DNA from 4 places in the Candidatus Enterococcus ikei genome. Region 1 is predicted to be linked to each of the others. Evidence: riboswitches for the same ligand, from Rfam matches in the RefSeq annotation. Region 1 holds a riboswitch; each other region holds the start of a gene.
The links. A riboswitch is a leader RNA that binds a small molecule or an ion and turns the genes downstream of it on or off. The one in region 1 is predicted to bind magnesium.
Positions count from the first base shown of each region.

Region 2: it holds a riboswitch for magnesium, as region 1 does, so the genes downstream of both, mgtA (magnesium-translocating P-type ATPase) here and JZO69_RS10600 (LCP family protein) in region 1, are expected to answer to the same signal.
Region 3: it holds a riboswitch for magnesium, as region 1 does, so the genes downstream of both, JZO69_RS06865 (LCP family protein) here and JZO69_RS10600 (LCP family protein) in region 1, are expected to answer to the same signal.
Region 4: it holds a riboswitch for magnesium, as region 1 does, so the genes downstream of both, JZO69_RS04705 (phosphatase PAP2/LCP family protein) here and JZO69_RS10600 (LCP family protein) in region 1, are expected to answer to the same signal.

Region 1 is NZ_JAFLWD010000025.1:22,292-25,509, reverse strand. Features, by position in the region: gene JZO69_RS10605 (FAD-dependent oxidoreductase) at 1-707, opposite strand, end outside; gene JZO69_RS10600 (LCP family protein) at 881-1,795, opposite strand; M-box (ykoK) riboswitch at 1,924-2,092, opposite strand; gene JZO69_RS10595 (DUF4303 domain-containing protein) at 2,405-2,902, shown strand; gene JZO69_RS10590 (DUF4809 family protein) at 3,032-3,218, opposite strand, start outside.
Region 2 is NZ_JAFLWD010000007.1:11,718-14,935, forward strand. Features, by position in the region: gene JZO69_RS02845 (LysR family transcriptional regulator) at 1-694, opposite strand, end outside; M-box (ykoK) riboswitch at 1,378-1,548, shown strand; gene mgtA (magnesium-translocating P-type ATPase) at 1,666-3,218, shown strand, end outside.
Region 3 is NZ_JAFLWD010000015.1:5,522-8,739, forward strand. Features, by position in the region: gene JZO69_RS06860 (glycoside hydrolase family 3 protein) at 1-737, opposite strand, end outside; M-box (ykoK) riboswitch at 1,101-1,270, shown strand; gene JZO69_RS06865 (LCP family protein) at 1,551-2,477, shown strand; gene JZO69_RS06870 (FtsW/RodA/SpoVE family cell cycle protein) at 2,474-3,218, shown strand, end outside.
Region 4 is NZ_JAFLWD010000009.1:137,291-140,508, forward strand. Features, by position in the region: gene JZO69_RS04700 (hypothetical protein) at 217-735, shown strand; M-box (ykoK) riboswitch at 941-1,108, shown strand; gene JZO69_RS04705 (phosphatase PAP2/LCP family protein) at 1,378-2,958, shown strand; gene JZO69_RS04710 (diaminopimelate dehydrogenase) at 3,067-3,218, shown strand, end outside.

The DNA.
Region 1 (3,218 bases):
TTCATCGCAAAAATAGCAGAATCACATGGTAAGCGAGATTTTTTCGTCTCTATTATCAAACCGTCTTCTGTATCGTTAATTTTCTCTACAGTCTCATCAAAATGAAAAACGACTCCTTTTGCTTCTAGTTCTTCTTGGACTGGCTGAATCATTTCTTGATCAAAATACTTAAATAATAAGTAATCCATCCGCTCAAACAAATGTACTTCTTTCCCTTTTTTCACCAATGTATCGGCTGCTTCTGCTCCGATCTGACCACCGCCGATCAAGGCTACTTTATCGCTTGTTTCCAATTGCTCGATTGCTTGTATAACGCCAGGTAAAAATTTATATTTTAAAACCTTTTCCGAATCACTGCCCAGAATTTTCTGTGACCATTGACTTGAACCAGTCGCTAAAATTAATTTATCAAACGACAAAAGAGATTCTGTCTCTTGTGTCTCACATTTGATGGTATGCTGCTTTGAATCTACACTGATCACTTTTGTATTTAATAATAAGTGAATGTTTTTGTCTGCCAATTGCTTTTTTGAAATAAATTGAGCATCTTCGATAGGCTCAATCACTTCATTAAAATAAAGATTGATCCCACCTGGTAAATAACCAACTGTTTGTTGTTTTTCAATTAAATAAATTTCAGCTTTAGGGTGTTTTTTTCTAGTAGCTAATGCAGCAGATACTCCGGCAAAAGAAGCGCCAATAATCACAACTTTCAAAGTCAGTCCTTCTTTCCAATGAATAAAACGTTTTCCTAAAGAATATCATATGCTTAATCACAACGCATAGAGATACGCTGATTTTATTAGTTATTTTAATAAAAAAAAGATCTGCTTACTCAACAGATACTTGAGTAGACAGACCGTTTATATTTAGTTACATATTAATTTCCCTTAAGAAAAGCTTGGATTGCTTCAGCATTCTGCTGCTCATCTAGCTCAATAACACTGCCAGACTCTGTGTAATCATTGAAGTTCCATGAACCTTCTACCGGAACTGAAAGTGATTTTAATGATTTTACTTTTCCAGATAAGAAATCTTTAGCTAAATCGATCAAGAGGTTAGTTGGGACATTGGTATCGATTTTACCAACTAGTTTTCCTGCAACTTGCGGCAATTCCCAAACTGGAATCAAATCTTTTGACTGATCGATCAATGCATCCATAACTTGCTGTTGACGTCTTATACGACCAAAATCTCCTTCTTCATCCATTCTAAAACGTGCATATTGTAATAAGCTATTTCCATGCAACGTCTGCTTGCCTTTAAATATATCGACACCATCTAGATTGATATCTTTTTCAGCTTCGATCGTGACTCCTTTTGGATATAGCTCGTCAATAATATCACTGAACTCTTTAAAATCCATCACCACATAATAATTGATTGGTAAATTAAAATTAGTCTTCAGTACATCTTTTGTCATTTGCGCACCACCGTAAGCGTATGCTGCATTTATTTTATCTTGTCCGCCATCAGGAAATGTTACATAGCTGTCTCTCATGATCGAAATCAATTTAGGCTGTTTCGTTTTTCCATCATAGTGCGCGACCATAAGCGTATCTGAACGTCCTTGATCCTCGTCATCATCTCTCGAATCATTTCCGACTACCATCACAGTCAGTTCTTTATCGCTTGTTTGCTCATCACCAGTAAAATTTTGGTTTTTATCAGAAAGTTTTGCTTCACTTTTTTCTTTCGCTGTTTGAAATGAGATCGCTGCATAACAGCCTGCACTAACGACCACTAGGAGAATTGATAATAACGTAATAATTCCTATTTTTACAGATTTTTTCATTGTTGATTCCTTTCTACAACTCGAATGTTTTGCGGTGTATAAAAAAACCTCCACCAAGAACACTCAGCGAAGGGATTAGATTACAGTAGTTAAAACTCACGACGACCGCCAGTTATTACAACTTACCTAGATCTTCTCTTCGTTGAGTTTTAGCACTATATAACGTAAAAAGCATTGCTTTTAGCTGCTTTGAAAATCGCCTTAATTCGACGACTTTTGTCCTACCCGTGCCTGTCTTTCGACATTTCTGAGCAGCAGCCTATGTTTATATAGGAGCCTCACCTAACAAGTATTTAATTCATTTTACACTATAAGCGTATCGCCTCACAAAGTCAAATTAAAATTGGATAAATTCCCGCCAAAAACAAGTAGCTAGAAAATAAAACTACCGATTACTCAGACACTTACGTAACTGATTCAGTTAGTTACAATGATAAAATTACAGATAATCTTTATGGTTTCTTAAACATTTTTGCTTTTTTATTGATACTTCAAATAGATACCCGCTCGCAACCAACGTGATCTTTTGCCTATATCTCATGATTTAGATAGACATTTTCTGTAATATCTGTTTCAATGTTTAGAAGAACATACCTTTGGAGGATATAAATGGATAATTTTTTAGAGAAACAGCAAGAATTCTTTTTTAATTTTTTAACCGATAGCATTGATAACTTTTTATTAGATCACTCGGATGAAACATTTTATGCGTTTGCCCTGGACTGCAATATCCACGAAGAAGGTGAGATAAATCTCTGCTTTAATACGACAGAACTTTGGCAAGAAACAACCGACTACTATACAGCTAAAGGCTATAACAATCAGCAAATCGAACAAATGAAGTACAATGCCGGCGACTGGGATGAAGATCAACGTTTTACTTCTCTTCATTTATTTGATGATTGGGTGGAAGACGATGAAGATATCGAAACTGTTCTTGAATGGCTTTGTCAGCAAATGCTGCTCTTACTAGAAAGTGAGACTTTTCAGCGCATTCCTAAAACAGACGATTTCAAACTGTTAGTTTATGATCATGATGAAGATCCGTCTGACTCACACGATCGATTTGAAAAAATATCAGTTATTGACTATTTTCAAATCGACTAATGAAAAAGAGAATCAAAAATATGACGAGGACCTAACTCTGTGAGTCATCTTCCCCGTCATATTAGAAATTCGATAGCTAGTAAAAGCAAAAACAACTCATTTTGCTCTGTCCTCTACAGCACTTATCTACTATAATTTAAAGTCTAATTCTTCGATGTTGAAAAGTGTTGTCAAAATTTTATTCACTTTTTCAAATAAAGCTTTTTTATCGATCATTTGGTCCGTCGTTTCAATCGTTGTGTTTTCACTGAAATACGTTAAATGATCATATTCTTCTTTAAGTGTAACTTGGTGATCTCCTTTTTTATAAAGAATA
Region 2 (3,218 bases), on a different contig from region 1:
CCAAATTTAATATTGAAATTGTAGATGGAAGTTCATAATAGCGATTATCTTTCAGTTCAGGATGATTTGTTTCAATCCAAGAAGTGATGATTTGTTTTTCGTAAATTTTGTTTGAATAATTGATTAGTGGTATTTGCTGCAAATCTTCCGCCGTTAATTCATCTAACTCGGATAATTGATTGTTAGTGCTGACGAAAATACTATATGATTCAGAAAAAATTAAGTCACTTGTTATTTTCGAATTTGTTTCTGACAAAATACCGATAGCAATGTCGATTTCATTATTTCCTAGTACCTCTTCTAGATTTTCAAAATAACTGTACTCAAGCGAAACAGAGGGATAATGAAGACGGAATTCCGTTAATAATTTAGCAATTAAATAATCGATATCAGGTAAATTAGTACCGATTTTGATTGTTGCAGTTTCTCCAGTATGAACGAGTAAGTTGATTTCATTGACTGCCATGTCAAATTCTTTAAAAATTTTTTCTCCTCTAGTTTGTAGCACAAGCCCTTCTGCGGTTAACTTGTTATTACCGTAATCTCTTGTTATCAATTGAGCATGTAATTCCAGTTCTAATTCGCGGATATGAGTGCTCAAATAAGGTTGAGAAATACCTAATTCCTCCGATGTCTTTGTAAAGCTTTTGCTTTTACATAATGCTAAAAAATAATCTAAGTGTTTTAGTTTCATTTCCCCATCTCCTTCACTCAAGTAAAAATAAAATTCTAATCACATATAAGATAAAATAATTTTAGATAAAATAGTTCATTTTTTTAAAAAATATATAAAAATTTAATAGTATCTATGATTATTTTGAAATAAGCATAATTTGATGTACAGGAGAAAGAGCAATTTTCAGACAAATAGGAAAAGAGCCTCTTCAATTGGTGATAGCAGACCAATTGAAGAGGCTTTTATCAGGTTGTTGCTTTCTGATAAGAAATGATGAACGTTAAATCATGCACTGTAAATAATTTATTTACTCGTTCATTATATTCGTACTGATGCATTTAAACCATTCTATTTTACTTATAGTGCTATTCCTTTTTGTATGGATTAAATATGAGAATCTTGAGAAAACAAATCCCACTTCGCAGAAAATACGAAGTGGGATTTATCCGAGTTAATATTGTAAAAAGGAGTATGGATTGTGCATAAACGAAGTTGGGATGTTCGTCTACATAACTATCATAAATAGAAATGAGCAAATAAACCATCCCTTTTTATTTATACCTTTATTCTATTTTGTAAATGATTTGATGTTGGCTAACAAAAGCTTAAGTACGCTGATAAAACTATATACAAAAAAAGTTATAGCGGTATAAGTTTTTTAGTCTATAAAAAAATGATGTAACTCATTAGAATGATAGTGTAATTCTTCTTGTTAGGTGAGGCTCCTATACAAACACAGGCTACTGCCCAAAAACGTCGAGAGACGCCAATGGGTAGAACAGGAATTGTCGGATTAAGGCTTTTCATAAGGTAGCTAAAAGCTGATGCTTTTTACGTTGTATAGTGCCAAAACTCAACGATTGCGAAGACTCACGGCAGAGCGGGCTGAGTTTTCAGTGCGTTTTTTTTGTGTGGAAAGGATGTGGTTAGTGTGCCAGAAGATAGTTCGATCAATAAATCAGTAATTGAAAGAAAAGAGGAAAAGACAGATGCAAAAAGAAATGAAGAACATGATCCATGAAAAAGCATATCAAAAATTAGCTAACCTATCTATCGATAAAGTATTAGAAAATTTTTCATCTTCTTGGGATGGACTAAAAGCCAGAGAAGTACAACGTTCTAAGGATAAATTTGGCGTAAATAAAATCACTGATGATAAAAAGAAATCATTTATTTATACGGTGATAAAATCATATGTTACCCCATTTACAGTTGTATTGATGATTCTTGCAACTATTTCATTTTTTACGGAATATGTTTATGCAGAACCAAGTGAAAAAGACCTTGCCGGCGTATTGATCATGCTCGTTATGGTTTTGTTAAGTGGAACAATGAGCTTAGTTCAATCAGTAAAATCAAGCAATGCAGTTAGTAAATTGCAAAATATGATTCAGATAACTGCAACAGTTACTAGAGAAAATAAAGAAATGGAAATCCCCATGGATGAAGTTGTCTGCGGTGATTTAGTTAAACTTTCAGCAGGTGACATGATTCCAGCAGATTTACGTCTGATCCATGCCAAAGACTTGTTCATCTCACAATCTGCGATGACCGGAGAAAGTTTTCCAGTTGAAAAGAAAGTAAAAAATACAGTGCATACCAACAATAACCAAACAGATTTTGAAAATTTGTTATTTTTAGGCAGTAACGTGGTCAGTGGCAGCGGCGTTGGTGTTGCAGTTCGAGTCGGTGACAATACTTTATTTGGAAAAATTGCTCAAGATGTAGCAGATGACGAGAAAAAAACTAGTTTTGAATTAGGTGTGAATAAAACAACCTGGCTTTTGATTCGTTTTATGATGGTGATTACACCAGCGGTATTTTTGATTAATGGAATCACTAAAGGTAATTGGAGCGAAGCGTTGATGTTTGCGATTGCGACAGCGGTCGGTTTGACACCAGAAATGCTGCCAATGATCGTAACGACAAATTTGGTCAAGGGTTCTAGAGATATGGCAAAAGAAGGAACGATCATGAAAAATGTCAATGCGATTCAAAACTTTGGAGCGATGGATATTTTATGTACCGATAAAACCGGGACATTAACACAAGACAAAGTTATTTTAGAATACCACTACAATACGTCGTGTCAAGAAGATCGCAAAGTACTGCAGTCTGCTTTTTTAAATAGTTATTTTCAAACAGGTCTTCGTAATTTAATCGATAAAGCAATTATTGAAGCGACATCAAAAGAATTAACCATTGATGAAGAAGATTATTTTAAAATCGATGAAATACCTTTCGATTTTAATCGTAGAAGAATGAGTGTGGTTGTCAAAGATAGAAGAGCCAATCAAAGTAGCTTGATCACAAAAGGTGCAGTTGAAGAAATGCTTCAGGCCTGTTCTTATATCAATCAAGGTGGCGAGATTGTTCCAATCACGTCAGAAATAAAAAAACAAGTGCTAAAAACAGTGAATGACTTAAATGAAGATGGTCTAAGAGTGTTAGCAATCGCTGATAAGAAAGTCAATAATCAGTTAGATGATTATTCTGTTGAAGATGAAAAAGAACTTGTTTTACAAGGGTATCTAGCATTTTT
Region 3 (3,218 bases), on a different contig from region 1:
CCAAAGGTTCCTGAAAAACGCATCCAGCGCGGCTCAGTTGCCAAATCGATTTGTGGCGATAGTGCTGTCGTAATTCCTAACGCCCGATATTCTTTACTAGCAATTTCACCGAATTGCTTAACCAATGCTGGATCGAATGTCGCAGCTAAACCTAATTGTTCCGGCCATTTAGAAATATCTCCGCCAGCCCCTGCATTAAATTCTGTATCTGCACTTGTGCTGTGTCTAGGATCAGAACTAATATTCACAGGTATACCCAAATCTAAACTTTCTGCCATTGCCTGTATATTATTGGTCCACTCAGCGGCAATTTGAGGAGAATCAACAATGGTTAACAAGACATGACGAATATGGTCTTTTTTCAAAAATTCTTTTTGCTGATCTGTTAAATTAGATAGTGATCCAGTATAATCATTTAATGTTTTACCATCATATGTTCCAGAAAACATTTGAACAAAATGATTGTCATTTTTTGCTACAGTTTGATGGCGGCTATATAACATCAAACCGGCAATTTGTTCGATCGATAATTTCGAAACCAAATCCTCGATTCTTTCATCAATTGGTAACCGCCAATCTTCATAAGGATCTAAAACACCATTTTTATTTAAATCTTTAAATGCAAAACCATCTTCTTCTATCAATGTCACACCAGATGCTTCAGCATACCCAAGGGTTGCTCCATTTTCATTTTCAACAAGTGTCCAATTTCCTTGAGCTATTTTGCGATAGGTCATATCGATTTCCTCCTATTTCTAAATAAAAGTAAACGCATTCTTTTGCTAATTCAATCTTACAATTTTTTACGATCAAATGCGATACTAATTTTTATTCCAATATAAGTTTGTTATTTTCTGATTCACTTCAATTCTGCTTAAGAAAGTATAAAGAAAATAAAACTTAATCTATTCTCAATATTAAGTTTCTCTGATTTTTTCATAATAAAATGGTCAAACAAAATCCCTGCAATACTTGATTTTATAACTTAAAAAATTATAAAATCAAGCAAATGATGTACTTACTCCGTTCGTTATATTATAAAAAATTTAATACTTCCCTCATTGACTTCAAGTGATATTTTCACTATATTTAGGGCGATCTGAATAACTTGTTAGGTGAGGCTCCTATGGAAACACAGGCTACTGCTCAAAAATGTCGAAAGACAGTAATGGGTAGGACAGGAATTGTCGAATTAAGGCTTTTCACAAAGTAGCTAAAAGCTCTGCTTTTTACGTTTCATAGTGCTAAAACTCAACGATGAGAATGATGAAAAGCTCTATTTGTGCTGAAATCAATCCCCCTTCGCTGAGTTATTTTAAGCGAAGGTTTTTTATTTTTGATAAATAATATTGGCGAGTGTTAGGACTTTAGGAGGTGAAAATTGATGCACAAGAAGACATCTAGTTATTATTATGAACTATCTTCTTTAGTGTACAACCGCCTTTATCTATTATTCAGAGCAAAAAGAACTTTTTATACCGTCATCCAACTCAATTCCTGAAGCCAAACTTTATTTGATGATCAATTAAAATGATTAGCGAGGAATAAAAATGAAAACAGTAAAGAAACTTTTAATTTGTACGGTTCTTTTTGGCATATTGGTCGTTACCGCTACTGGAAGTTATATCGCTATTAGCTTTCATAATGGAAAAAAAACAGCCCAGTCTCAAGTAAATAAGTCTAAGAATACGAATTTTTCTGGTGATCAACAGACAAATCTAAAAGAAATCACGATTATGTTGATAGGCGATGACGGACGTGAAGATGATGAAGATGGTGGACGAGCAGATACGTTGATGGTCGCCCATTATAATAGCGAAACAAAACAACCAAAATTAGTCTCGATCATGAGGGATTCTTATGTGCAGATTCCTAATCATGGTTTAGAAAAAATCAATGCTGCTTATGCTTTTGGCGGCGCCGAATTAACAAAAAAAGTGTTAAACGATTCGTTTAACTTACCAATCAATTATTATATTTCTGCTAATTTTAATAACTTTATTCGATTAATCAATGAACTGTATCCAAAAGGCATTGAAATTGATGCGGAAAAAGACATCAACCTAGACAATGTTGATATCAAAAAAGGCAAACAAATCATGGATGGTAATACCTTGTTGCAATATGCCCGTTTTAGAATGGATGAAGAAGGCGATTTCGGTCGTGTCAGAAGACAACAACAAGTCATGGATGCCTTAGCCAAACAATCTAAAGAAGCAGTTTCATTCATGCAGCTACCTAAAATTGCCGGTGAAGCTATCGGTTACTTAGACACGAATATACCTGCTGATTTGCTAATAGATTTAGCTAAAGATTTTCTGAAAGGAACTGTTAAAAATCTCAAAACGTTATCCGTACCAGTTAAAGGGAGCTGGACTTTTAATGATTACACAGAGGCTGGAAGTGTTTTAGAGATCGACGAAACGCAAAATGCACAAGCCATTCATGAATTCTTGAATGATGGAGCAGAAAAATGAAACAGCACAACAGATTATCCAAATTGCACTATGTAGATTTTTATATTTTAATCCCTTATTTCATCCTATGTATCATCGGTATTTTAATGGTCTATAGTTCTAGCTCTTATCAGTTATTAGACAGCGAATTAGGAACAGCTAGTAAGGCTATCAAACAGACAATGTACTTTATTTTTAGTCTAGTCTGCATGTTTTTTGTTTATCGATTTAATTTGAGTGTACTTCGCAAGCCTAAAATGATGCATTTTATCTTAATCATGACCTTTCTTTCGATTATTTCTTTACCGTTTATCGGGACAAGTGTAGGTGGCGCCAAGCGCTGGATCAATTTAGGCGTACTTTTGTTTCAGCCTTCAGAGTTAGTGCCTTTGGTATTGGTTCTTTATTTAGCGGCAAATTTAGCAAAAACAGATACCTTAGTTCCTTTTACCTTTAAAAATCATAAACGTTCACTACTGGTTTCAATTTTCTTTATGTTTTTTGTTGCATTACAGCCAAATATTGCTGGAGCATCGATGATTTTTATTCTTGTTTTGGTTCTATTTTTATCCAGCGGTTTATCCCCTTTATTTATGTCACTAGCGTTGATTGGCTTTGTTGCACTAAAACGATTAGGCACCTTGATCTTATTGTCTATCCCAACTCATTGGATGCCACAAAAATTTGGTTATTTAGTGACACGATTTGAAGTAATGCAAAACCCATTTATTGATCCCACAGGCAAAGGCTTTCAAACGTCGA
Region 4 (3,218 bases), on a different contig from region 1:
TGAAGCAAATAGACTGCTTAGGTCAAAAAGGTGTTTTTTTTTGAAAATATTGACTGTTACAGAATTTTTTTTTGCCTCAATACGCTCTTTGTGGTTATTATAATTTTCAAAAAGTCCATAAATCTACTTTTAAAGTAATATATTGAACGTTTTTTGTGTTAGAAAAATATTATTATTATCATGTAATATATTTCACAAATAGAAAAGGTGGTAATAATGATGAAGGCAACAGGAAGATTGTTACATGTTAAAAGATTGGTCAGTTTCTTTATGGTTTTGAGTACATTGATTGGTGTAAGCTTATCGTTTGGTATTGATAGCTATGCAGCGCTGCCCACTGGGAAAGCTGCGATGATCGGAGGAGACGCAAATACTAATAAGATAAAAGGATATTTTACAGGCCGACGTGACTTAAATAATTGGGAATATGCAACGTTAGGTAGTAAAAGTGAAGGTGTTTACTTAGAAAAAGAACCGGGGACTATTAGCTATTACAAAATTAGGTCTGCTAATCCTATTTTTAAAGATTATAACTATTTTACAGTATCAAATAGAGGGTATATTTATTTAAGTAAAAAAAGTGATGCAGCTTCGTTTATGATTAGTGAACAAGAAACAGGATTAAGCAATGTTTACCATAATGGTTCTCCAGTAAATACATATGGAGACTATATTACTGTTGGTAAAGCAACTGGCTCAGATAAAACTATTTGGCTTTTTATGTCCCAAACGTAAATAATTAAAATAACTTTTATATTTCCTTCGAGCCGCATAATGCTTTCATCTTGCATTGTGCGACTTTTATTTTGTTGCAAGTTCTATTTCTTCATTCAAACAACCTAAATCAAATTTGTGATTTAAAATTAAGAAAACATAAAGACTCTTAAAATAACTTGAAAAAACTTTTTCATAGCGGTACTATTTAACAAAATGAATAGATAAATAACCTTGTTAGGTGAGGCTCCTATACAAACATAGGCTATTGCGCAGAAACGTCGAAAGACGCCAATGTGTAAAACAGGAATTGTCGAATTAAGGCTTTTCATAAAATAGCTAAGAATTTTTCTTTACGTTGTATAGTGCTAAAACTCAGACGATGAGATTGATTGAAAGTCAAACGTCTTAGGAAAAAAATGTTTGGCTTTTTTCTTTTGGTAAAGTAGCAACCGATTGCATTTACTGAATGTATACCGTCTTTGTACCTGCTTGTGTTTTTTTGGAGTGAGGTTGGTTGGAGATGGAAAAGACTGCTAAATGATTCACTCCTAACTAATAGGAAATAGAATCTTTTAGCAGTTTTTTAGGTAATGCTTATATTTACGAACCAAGTTTGAATTAGTTTTTTTAATGAATATAGGAATGAAGGGATTTTATCACATGTATATGTCGAAAGAAAAGAAATTTACGCCAGTTATTTTTAGTATTGTACTTTTTTCATTACTTAGTTTTTTAGTTGTTAAAAAGGTTACTTGGTTCACTAATTTAGATTCATGGATTTATCAATTTAATTGGAAACCAAATGAAACACTGACTAGTTTGGTGAATCTATTTGCAAAAACTACAACAATCGTCCCTATTTTTATCGTGAGTCTTATAGTTTCATTTGTCCTATGGAGAAATCAGCATAAAGCACTAGCTATTTGGATGAGTAGCAATGTTTTAATAGTTAGTGCTTTTGGTTTTATCTTGAAACATCTGGTTGCACGGACAAGGCCAAATGTAGAACAATTAGCGGAGAAGACCTCTTACAGTTTTCCTAGTGGACATTCACTTTTAGCAATGTGTTTGGCATGTTCAGTCATTTTGGTCATCCACACATTTTCTCCAAAGAAAACGAAAAATTACAATGGCTTAAAAGGTCTATTGCTCCTTTATGTTCTGTTGATCGGCTTTAGTCGAATTTATTTAAGAGTTCATTATCCAAGTGATATCATCGCAGGTTTTCTATTAAGTTTTATTTGGGTAAATTTTTCCTACACTTGTCTTCAAAGAGTTTATTTGAATAAGAAATTGGCAACGTCAGAAACAAAAAAACGATTTATTCAAAGAACGATTTTAACTGCCTTAACATTTCTTTTAGTTGTCGTGGCGGGCGCTTCAGTGTATGGTGCAAGTGTGTTTAAGAATGTTCAAAAAACAGCAGATAAAATATATCAGCCGTTAAATCGAAAAACTAAATCTGCGCAATTGGGAAAGAGCGAGCCGGCCAGTTTTTTACTTTTAGGAATTGCCAATGATTCAAAGCGTAAGACGGATTTTCGAGCGAATACTATCATGGTTGTAACGGTGAATAATCAATTAAAGAAAACAACGATCACAAGTATTCCAAGAGATGCTTATGTAGAAATCATTGGGAAAGATGGAATGTACGATAAAATCAATCATGCACATTCCTTTGGTGGTGACGAAATGATGATCGATACGGTTGAACATTATTTAGATATCCCAATCAATCACTATTTTGTGATCAATATGGATGGTTTAGCGGATTTAAGTGATGCGGTTGGTGGAGTTACGGTCAATAATGATTTTGAGTTCGATGCAGAAGGAATCCATTATCCAAAAGGAAAACAGCATTTAGGTGGTTGGGAAACATTACAATACGCGAGAATGCGATACGAAGATCCGTTGGGGGATTACGGCAGACAAAAAAGGCAGCGGGAAGTAACGATTCAGCTTACTAAAGAATTAACTTCTATGAAAAATGTTCTTCGATACCAAGAATTATTAGATGTCATTGGAGATAATGGACAAACGGATATGACTTTGGATCAAATGATATTATTAATGAAAAATTACCAGCAAGCCCTGGGCGATATTGAGAGTTATCAAATGCAAGGAGAAGGGTTTACAGGTGATGGCTATACTGGCGATGGAGGGATTTCATATCAGCGTATTTCAGAAGAAGAGAAACAAAAAGTTACATCGGAATTAAAGAAACAATTGAATATAAACTAACTTGGCGTCCAAATGCTCTGTTTTCAAAAACCGAATGCCCAACTTCCGATTGTCAAATGACTTTTTCTTTTGGTATAATTTGATTCATAGAAGTGGAGGAATGTAAGTATGATAAAAGTTGCAATTATCGGGTACGGGAACCTGGGACGTGGCGTTGAGCGCGCGCTTAAGCAAAATAAAGACATGGAATTAGTAGGCATTTTTACAAGAAGATCACCTGAATTGGTTCAAACAGAAGGTGGACAAGCCTATAAAATGGA